DNA from 4 places in the Roseateles sp. P1_C1_2 genome. Region 3 is predicted to be linked to each of the others. Evidence: predicted binding sites of a transcription regulator. Region 3 holds the regulator's gene; each other region holds the start of a gene.
The links. Region 3 encodes FNR, which switches genes on or off when oxygen is low (the NO sensors DNR and NnrR bind a similar motif). Its sites were predicted from a motif close to TTGATNNNNATCAA; they were not measured.
Positions count from the first base shown of each region.

Region 1: the regulator FNR is predicted to act here: its motif matches at 777-790, upstream of cyoA (ubiquinol oxidase subunit II).
Region 2: the regulator FNR is predicted to act here: its motif matches at 1,417-1,430, upstream of AC1D2H_RS01885 (ornithine carbamoyltransferase).
Region 4: the regulator FNR is predicted to act here: its motif matches at 1,147-1,160, upstream of AC1D2H_RS09675 (TraR/DksA family transcriptional regulator).

Region 1 is NZ_JBFUAB010000008.1:92,495-94,690, reverse strand. Features, by position in the region: gene AC1D2H_RS09585 (MFS transporter) at 1-732, opposite strand, end outside; gene cyoA (ubiquinol oxidase subunit II) at 847-1,923, shown strand; gene cyoB (cytochrome o ubiquinol oxidase subunit I) at 1,933-2,196, shown strand, end outside.
Region 2 is NZ_JBFUAB010000002.1:16,433-18,628, reverse strand. Features, by position in the region: gene AC1D2H_RS01895 (putative bifunctional diguanylate cyclase/phosphodiesterase) at 1-446, opposite strand, end outside; gene AC1D2H_RS01890 (Crp/Fnr family transcriptional regulator) at 491-1,264, opposite strand; gene AC1D2H_RS01885 (ornithine carbamoyltransferase) at 1,466-1,960, shown strand; gene AC1D2H_RS01880 (NAD(P)H-dependent oxidoreductase) at 2,036-2,196, shown strand, end outside.
Region 3 is NZ_JBFUAB010000025.1:70,757-72,952, forward strand. Features, by position in the region: gene hemN (oxygen-independent coproporphyrinogen III oxidase) at 1-456, opposite strand, end outside; gene fnr (fumarate/nitrate reduction transcriptional regulator Fnr) at 564-1,322, shown strand; gene AC1D2H_RS23310 (BON domain-containing protein) at 1,535-1,870, opposite strand; gene AC1D2H_RS23315 (sigma 54-interacting transcriptional regulator) at 2,058-2,196, opposite strand, start outside.
Region 4 is NZ_JBFUAB010000008.1:112,997-115,192, forward strand. Features, by position in the region: gene AC1D2H_RS09665 (cation-translocating P-type ATPase) at 1-125, opposite strand, end outside; gene AC1D2H_RS09670 (c-type cytochrome) at 216-728, opposite strand; gene AC1D2H_RS09675 (TraR/DksA family transcriptional regulator) at 725-1,090, opposite strand; gene AC1D2H_RS09680 (methyl-accepting chemotaxis protein) at 1,277-2,196, opposite strand, start outside.

The sequences.
Region 1 (2,196 bases), on a different contig from region 3:
ATAGGCGGGGTCGAGCTCATGCTCCTCCATGCGCTTCTCGTACTCGTGCGTGACGACCAGGCGCAGCCGGGCGAACAGCGCGACGACGTTGATGGCGAAGGCGGTGAAGAAGGGGAAGCGCCAGCCCCAGGACAGGAAGTCCTTGGCGTCCAGGCTGCCGAACACGTACAGGAACACGCCCGAGGCGACGAAGAAGCCCAGCGGCGCGCCGAGCTGGCCCAGCATGGCGTACCAGCCGCGGCGGTGCGGCGGGGCGTTCAGGGCCAGCAGCGAGGGCAGGCCGTCCCAGGAGCCACCCAAGGCCAGGCCCTGGCCGACGCGTGCGAGCGCCAGCAGCCAGATGGCTGCGCTGCCGGCCTCGGCGTAACCAGGCAGCAGGCCCATGCCGACCGTGGAGCAGCCGAGCAGGAAGAGGGCGGCGGTCAGCTTGGCCGAGCGGCCGAAATGGCGCTGGATGGACATGCCGATCAGCGTGCCGACCGGTCGGACGACGAATGCCAGCGCAAAGACCAGGAAGGCGTAGAGCGTGCCCGTCAGGCGGTCGGCGAAGGGGAAGAAGACCTGCGGGAAGACCAGCACCGAGGCGATGCCGAAGACGAAGAAGTCGAAATATTCGGACGCGCGGCCGATGATGACGCCCACCGCGATGTCGCCGGGGGCCAGGTCCTCGTCCGTCCGGGTGGTCAGCGGGCCGGAATTGGGGCTATGGAAAGTACTACCTGCAACTGCCATTTCGGGCTTGTCTCCGTCTGTGCCTTGGACAAAATGTCCAATCGTTGATTTACCTCAATCAACTTACATTCCATCGCTGCGAGCAAGATCGTTAACCCTTGCGCGCACCTCAGGATGTACCCCAACAAGTCTCTCCTCAACAGCGCCCTGGTCTTGTCAGCCAGCTTCGCTTTGTCCGGCTGCGATTGGATCGTGATGAAGCCGCATGGCGACATCGCGCAACAGCAGGCGCAGCTCATTGTCACGTCCACGCTGTTGATGCTGCTGATCATCGTCCCGGTGATCGCGCTGACGCTGTTCTTTGCATACCGTTACCGCCAGTCCAACGAGGAGGCGACGTATGCGCCGGACTGGGACCACTCCACCCGCCTGGAACTCGTCATCTGGGGTGCGCCGCTGCTGATCATCATCGCGCTGGGCGCCATCACCTGGATCAGCACCCACAAGCTCGACCCTTTCCGCCCGCTGGACCGCATCGCCGAAGGCAAGCCCGTGGCGGCCGACGTGAAGCCGCTGGAGGTCTACGCGGTGTCGATGGACTGGAAGTGGCTCTTCATCTACCCCGAGCAGGGCATCGCGACCGTCAACGAACTGGCCGCGCCGGTGGACCGCCCCATCCACTTCCGCTTCACGTCCACCTCGGTGATGAACACCTTCTACGTGCCGGCCCTGGCCGGCATGATCTACGCGATGCCGGGCATGCAGACTCAGTTGCACGCTGTCATCAACAAGGCCGGTGTCTATGACGGCCTGTCGGCCCAGTACAGCGGTGCCGGCTTCTCCGACATGCGCTTCAAGTTCCATGGTCTGACGGACGAAGAATTCGCGCGCTGGGTCGACGGCAACAAGGCCGGCGGCAACACGCTGACCCGCGCTGACTACCTGAAGCTGGAACAGCCGAGCGCCAAGGAGCCCATCCGCCGCTTCGCCAGCGTCGAGCCCGGCCTGTGGAGCGCCATCGTCGACCGCTGCGTCGACGGCAAGAAGATGTGCGCCAGCCAGATGATGGCCATCGACGCGGCCGGCGGTGCCGGCAAGGGTGGCGTGGCCAGCACGATGCGCAGCCCCTGGCGTGATGCCGAGGGCACGCAGCGCGAACGCACCGTCGTCGCCGCGCTGTGCACGCCGACCAACCTGCTGGGTCTGCCCGTCGAAGCCCCCGAGGCTTCACCCGCCGCGCTGAAGAACTGAGACCGACCGATGTCCAATCCCGTCGTTGCCCAACACCAGACGCTCGATCAGCTGCATCCCATCCTCGGCCGCCTCGGCTGGGACTCGCTGCCGCTGCACGAGCCCATCCTCGTCGCCACCTTCATCGCCGTGATGCTGGGCGGCGCGCTGGTGTTCGCGCTGATCACCAAGTTCAAGCTCTGGGGCCATCTGTGGACCGACTGGATCACCAGCATCGACCACAAGAAGATCGGCATCATGTACATCATCCTCGGCGTGGTGATGCTGCTGCGC
Region 2 (2,196 bases), on a different contig from region 3:
GCTTCACGGCGCAGATGGTCCACCTGCTGCTCATGGGACTTGCGGGTCGAACTCGCGTAGCTGACCAGGCTGGCCAGGACCACGGTCGCCGACAGCAGCGCGAACACCCACAGCAGGTTGCCCGAGCCGATCGGGTGCGCCGCACCGCTGTTGGTACGGCGACCACGCGCCGCCACGAAGTAGATCAGGCCACTGGTCGCCAGCACGAAGGCCAGGCCCTTGCCCTGGCTGACGGCCGACAGGGTCGCGACGTCGGGGGCCACGAACTGCAGCAGCCTGTCGGACAGGATGATCCATGCCAGGCCGAAGGCGGCGTATGCGGCCGCGATCTGCTTCGGGGTTCCCGGCAGCAGGCGACGCAGTGACGTCGCATCATGGTTGGGGGGCCCGCCTTCGGCCGCTGGGTTCAGAGAAGTTGCGCTTGGATCTTGATGCTGTGCATTCATGGTGTCTCCCTGGATCGCCGCGTCGCCTTCGAAGGGCGTGTCGCTCAGTGAAGGCCGGCTGTCGCCGGACGGCGACTGGTGAAGGCGACCAGGGCATGGAAGTCGGGGATGCAGATGTCGCGACGGCTTTTTTCGTTGAAGGCGATCAACCGGGCCCGGGCCAGCCTTGACAGCACGCGGCTGACCGTCTCCAGCGTCAGGCCGAGGTAGTTGCCGATCTCGGCGCGGGTCAGGCGCAGGCTGATCTGGTCGGTGCGCAGGCCGCGTACGAACAGGGAGTCGGCCCAGTCGTGCAGGAAGGTGGCGACCCGGGCGTCTGCCGGGAGGGTGCAAAGCGCCGTCTTGGCCTCGCGATCGCGCATGATTTCGCTGCTCATGGCCTGATGCAGCAGGGCCATGAGGCGCGGCTGTTCGGCACAGGCCCGCAGCAAGGCGTCGTAGCGCAGCGACCAGACCTCCGCCGTGTCCATCGCGACGGCGTCGCAGGCAAAGCTGCCCTTGGCGATGCCGCCGAAGCCCAGCCAGTCGCCGCGGAACTTCAGCCCCACCACCTGCTCGTGGCCGCCCTCGGAGACGCTGAGCAGCTTGAAGCAGCCCGAGTTCAGCACGTACAGATGCTCGAAACGCTCGCCGTTGCGGTAGAGCACGTCGCCAGCGTGCACGATGCGCCGCGTGGGCTTCAGTGTGGCTTGCAGCAGCGCCAGGTCATCGGTGATGCGTTGTCCGGTCGACGCAGCCGTCCGCGTGCTCGACCCGTCGGGGGCAGGAAAGGCCGGGGCGTCTGGGCGCTGGATGGCGCTGTGCGGGGTGGTGTGCATCTGGGGCTCCGGTGAGGGCTGATTGATGCGATGGATGCTAGGTAGCGCCCGCCAATGCGATGCCAACGGGCGGCACCAGTCGGTCGCACTGCGTAACACTCGGTGAACAGACGGTGACGGAGCTTCGCAACACCAGGCCGGATCCAGCGGCGTTGACCTGCGTCAATGCCCGCGCATGTCGCGTCGCTACGCTGGCGGCCAATGTCTGCAAAACCCCGTCAAGGCGTCACGAGCGCCGACTTCTCCAACCCCGAAGATGCAGCCGCCCTGGTGCTGCAGGCGCAAGCGCTCTCCAAGCTCGGCAACGGCGCACTGAAGCTGCTGCAAGGCAAGAAGCTGGCACTCGTGTCGCCCCGGCCGGGCGAGGCGAGTGAGGGCGAATTCGTCCATGCCGCCACGGCGCTGGGTGCGCATGTGTCATATGTCCACCTGGGGCTCGACGAGGACAGCAGCGCACAGCAGATCGCCACCACCGCGCGGGTGCTGGCCAGGCTTTACGACGCCGTCGAATGCCAGCACCTGCCGGCCACACTGGTCGGGCGGATCGCAAGCAGCACCACCATTCCCGTCTTCGCCGGGCTGGCGACCCAGGACCATCCGACGGCAGCGCTGGTTGATTCCGTTGGCATCGACGCGGCGCCCGCCGTCAGGCGCCGCGCCATTCTTCAGGCGGCCCTGGTGCTCAGCGTGCCGTGAAGGCCGCGGACCGACCCGCGAGCTGGATTGATCCAGCGCAATGGCCGGGGCCGCCTGTCGGGCTACCGTGGGGCCATGACCCCCCAAGCGCGCCACGTCCTGTTGATCCTTGGCCATCCCGACGGCAATGGCAGCCACCTGTGCCACGCGCTTGCGGATGCCTACGCAGAAGGTGCCGGCCGGGCCGGGCATGAGGTTCGTCGCATCGACGTCGCCCAGCTCGACTTCCCGCTGTT
Region 3 (2,196 bases):
GCGCGGGTCCACCTCGATGGACAGCTCGGCACCCGGCAGCAGCTTGAAGCGCCGGTGCAGCGCGTCCATCAGCGAGCTCAGCTCGGTGTCGGACAGGAAGGTCGGTGAGCCACCGCCCAGGTGCAACTGCGATACCGGCGCCGTGCCTCCCATGGCCTCGGCGACCAGGTCCATCTCCACTTCCAGCGCGGCCAGGTAGGGCTGGGCGCGCTCATGGTGCTTGGTGATGATCTTGTTGCAGGCGCAGTAATAGCAGAGCTGCTCGCAGAACGGGATGTGGACATAGACCGACAGCGGCTGCGCCGTGCCGCGCTGGCGCAGCGCCTGCAGGTGCTGAGGCCCCTGGTAGGCCTCGACCAGGCGGTCGGCGGTGGGATAGGACGTGTAGCGTGGGCCGGCCACGTCATGGCGGCGCAGCAGGTCGGCATCGATGGGGCGGTCTGTGACAGCGGGCATGCCCTCACTGTGCCGACAGGAACAACCCAGGGCGTTGATCCAGGTCAAGGCCGCTGCGGGTGCCGCCGAGAACAATGTGTTCCATGCTGACCACCCTGACTAGCCCGATGAGCGTGCCGATCACTCCCGACATGCCCTCGAAGCCCTGCTCCGCGCTCGAGCCCCTCAAGGTGGCCTGCGCCAGCTGCAATCTGCGGGAACTCTGCCTGCCCGTGGGCCTGAACGCCGGCGAGCTGCAGAAGCTCGACGGCCTGGTGGAGAAGCGCCGCAGCGTGCAGCGTGGCGACCACCTGTTCCGCAACGGCGACCGCTTCGAGGCCCTGTACGCGGTGCGCACCGGTTTCTTCAAGACCTGCGTCGGCAGCGAGGACGGCCGCGACCAGGTGACCGGTTTCCAGATGGCAGGCGAGCTGCTGGGGCTGGACGGCATCAGCAGCGACCACCACCACTGCAACGCGGTCGCGCTGGAGGACTCTTCCGTCTGCGTGATCCAGTACCGCGACCTGGAAGCCCTGTCGCGCGAGTTCAACGTGCTGCAGCACCAGTTCCACAAGATCATGAGCCGCGAGATCGTTCGCGACCACGGCGTCATGCTGCTGCTGGGCAATATGCGCGCCGAGGAGAGGCTCGCGGCCTTCCTGCTGAACCTGACGCAGCGCCTGCAGGCGCGCGGATTCTCGGCGTCCAGCCTGGTGCTGCGCATGACGCGCGAAGAGATCGGCAGCTACCTCGGACTCAAGCTGGAGACCGTCAGCCGCACCTTCTCCAAGTTCCAGGAGGACGGGCTGATGGAGGTCAAGCAGCGCCAGTTGCGCATCCTCGATCAGGCGGGGCTGCAGGCGCTGGTCAACAACTCCCGAGTTTGAGTTGAAGCCCCTCGTCCAGCCCGGCCCTGCTGAACGCGGGCAGAGCTGGCCGGTCCCCCGAGGGGACGGCGATGCTTGCGGCATTGAGCCGCAAGCACATCGCCCAAGCGGGCCGGCTTGGGGCGGCCCGGCGCTCGGCCCGGAAATCTGGGGTCACGCGAAAAAAGGCCCCGCGGGGGCGCGCGGGGCCTCGAGATCGAAGGTGACGGCGATCAGCCGACCTTGATCTCGTTGCGCACTTCCTTCACGCCCGGCACGGCCGACACGAGCAGCACGGCCTTCTGGGCCAGGTCTGCCGTGGGCGCCGCGCCCTTCAGCACGATCACGCCGGCGCTGGTGCTGCTGACGGTCAGCGGCAGCGCCTGCAGGTCCTTGTCCTTTTGCAGGGCGGCCTGGGCCTGGCTGGTAATGGCGGCGTCACCTGCCGGCTGAGCCTGCGCGACCTGTTGGTCCGGGGCCGGTGCTTGATCGGCCGCAAAGCTCGCGGTCGCGGCACCCGCCATCAGGGCGGCAGTCAGCAGTCGGGCGAAGGTGGATGTTTGTCGCATGCAAATCTCCTGAGGATGCGTGAATCGAAGGCGGCACCGGGCGGCGCCACAAACGGCTTAGCGCAAGGCCTGTGCCAACCTGCGATTTCCCTTGCAGATCAAGCACTTGCAAAAAAACTCGGGGGTGAACAGCGGCCCAGGGCGGCACTTTTGTCGCCGGGTGGCGACAGGCTGCGCGGCTGCGGCGCTAAGCGCTTGATTCGTCTGACAGTTTCTTGTCGCCGGATGCCGACGCGGGCGCTAGGGGGGCCGCCTCCGCACGGAACAACTGCGGGTCCAGGCCATGCTTTTGCAGCAGGCGATAGAACTCGGTGCGGTTGCGGTCG
Region 4 (2,196 bases), on a different contig from region 3:
TGCGTCGACAGGCGCTGGCGGGCCTGCGCGTCGCTCAGCCCGCGTGGGAACAGGGGTGTTGCGGCAGGGGGATTTCCGCTGGTGGGCGCCGCCGCTTCAGCGTGCAAGATAGCCACCGCTGGCACGACCGATTCCCGAGGCGCCTCCGCTCATCAGGGTGACTTTTGCTTGAAGCATGGCGCTCTCCTGGCTGCGCGAAGGCCGACGGCAAACCCTCAGTCGGGCGCTCGCTGTCGCAAAGGACGGCCCGTCCCCTGCCTGCCATCGGCACGGGCCGACAGATAGGCGTAGAGATCGATGATGTGGGCCGTCACCGTGGGGTCGCCCTGCCAGGCCGGCATCACCAGCGCCTCTTCCCTGCCCTGCAGGACCTTTTCGACCAGGGCACTGCGTGCAGAGCCCTGCGGGTCGGACTCTGCCGCAGCGAGTATCCAGTCGTAGCGCCTGAGCACCAGGCCCACGAACTGATGCGAGCCCATCTCGCGCAGCCTGGGCAGCAGGTCGGGGCCGGTCGCCGTACCTGTCGCCGCTGCGCCATGGCAAGTCGCGCACTTCTGCTGGAACACACGCCAGCCGACGTAGACCTCGCCTTCCGGCAAGGCGCGGCGCGCCAGCTCTTGAGCAGGCCTGGCGTTCTGCACCTCCAGGGCGCAACCGGTGGCCAGCGCGGCCACGGCGAGTGACGCGAGCACCGGCAGGCGATATCGCGCCGCGTCGTTCGCGCTCATGGCAGACGCTCCTGGGCAGCCTGGCAGGAAGCGCACAGCCGCACGGACGGCAGGGCCGTGAGACGCGCCGCTGCGATGGCCTCGCCGCAACCGGCGCAGTCGCCATAGCTTCCAGCCTCCAGCCGGCCCAGCGCGTCATCAACGTCCTGCAACTCCTGCAAGTCCCGGGCGGCCTGGAAGTCCTCGGTCTGCTGGCGCTGCATGAGATCCGCGCCGTCCTTGAGGTCTCGGACCTCCGGGCTTTCCGTCTGCGCGTCCTGACGCGCCAGCTGCACCGCACGCACTTCGGCTCGCAGTTCGGTCTGGCGGTGTAGCAGCAGTTGGCGCAGCAGGGGCCACTGCGCTTGCGTCCGAGTTTGCATCTTGGGCTGTCCTTGGTCGGCGAACAACCATGCTATGCAGCGCGCGGGCAAGCGGGTTGCGCTGGATCAATCCGGACGACGAAGCCCGGACCCATGGGCTGCAAACACCGGACGTCCCGGCTGGCGCATGGGCGCTGCTGGCAGCCCCGCTTGCCAACAGCGGCACGTCGGGACGTCCGCCGCGCCTCAGCGCGTGGCAGGAAGGCGGAAGGTCGACACCGTCTCCACCAGTTGCTGGGCCTGCACCTTCAGGCCATCGGCCGCGGCGGCCATCTCCTCCACCATCGCCGCGTTCTGCTGCGTGGCCTGGTCCATCTGCGTGACGGCCGTGCCGACCTGGCTGACGCCGGCGCTCTGCTCGGCGCTGGACGAGCTGATCTCGCCCATGATGTCGGTGACGCGCTGGATGCTGCTGACGACGCGGTCCATGGTCGCGCCGGCCTGGTCGACCAGGGTGTTGCCACGGTCCACACGCTCCAGGCTCTGCGAGATCAGCGTCTTGATCTCGCGAGCGGCTTCCGCGCTGCGGCCGGCCAGCAGCCGCACCTCGCCCGCCACCACCGCGAAGCCGCGCCCCTGCTCGCCCGCGCGCGCCGCCTCGACGGCCGCGTTCAGCGCCAGGATGTTGGTCTGGAAAGCGATGCCGTCGATGACCGAGATGATGTCGCCGATGCGGCGCGAGCTGTCGTTGATGCCCTTCATCGTGTCGACGACCTGCTTGACGACCTGGCCGCCCTCGGCCGCCACGTGCGAGGCGTTCTGCGCCAGCTGGTTGGCCTGCTGGGCGTTGTCGACGTTGTTGCGCACCGTCGCACCCAGCTCGTCCATGGACGCCGCCGTCTGCTGCAGCGCGCTGGCCTGGCTCTCGGTGCGGGCGCTCAGGTCCTGGTTGCCGGAGGCGATCTCCGAGCTGGCATTGGCCACCGACTCCGAGCCGTCACGCACCTGCTGCACGATGCTGGCCATGCTGTYGCGCATGGCCTTCACACCCTGCATGACGCTCTCGTGGCTGCTGCCCCTCAAGTCGATGTCGACGCTGAGGTCGCCTTCGGCGAGCTGGCGCGTGATCTCGTTGACGCGGGCGGGCTCGCCGCCCAGCTGGCGCG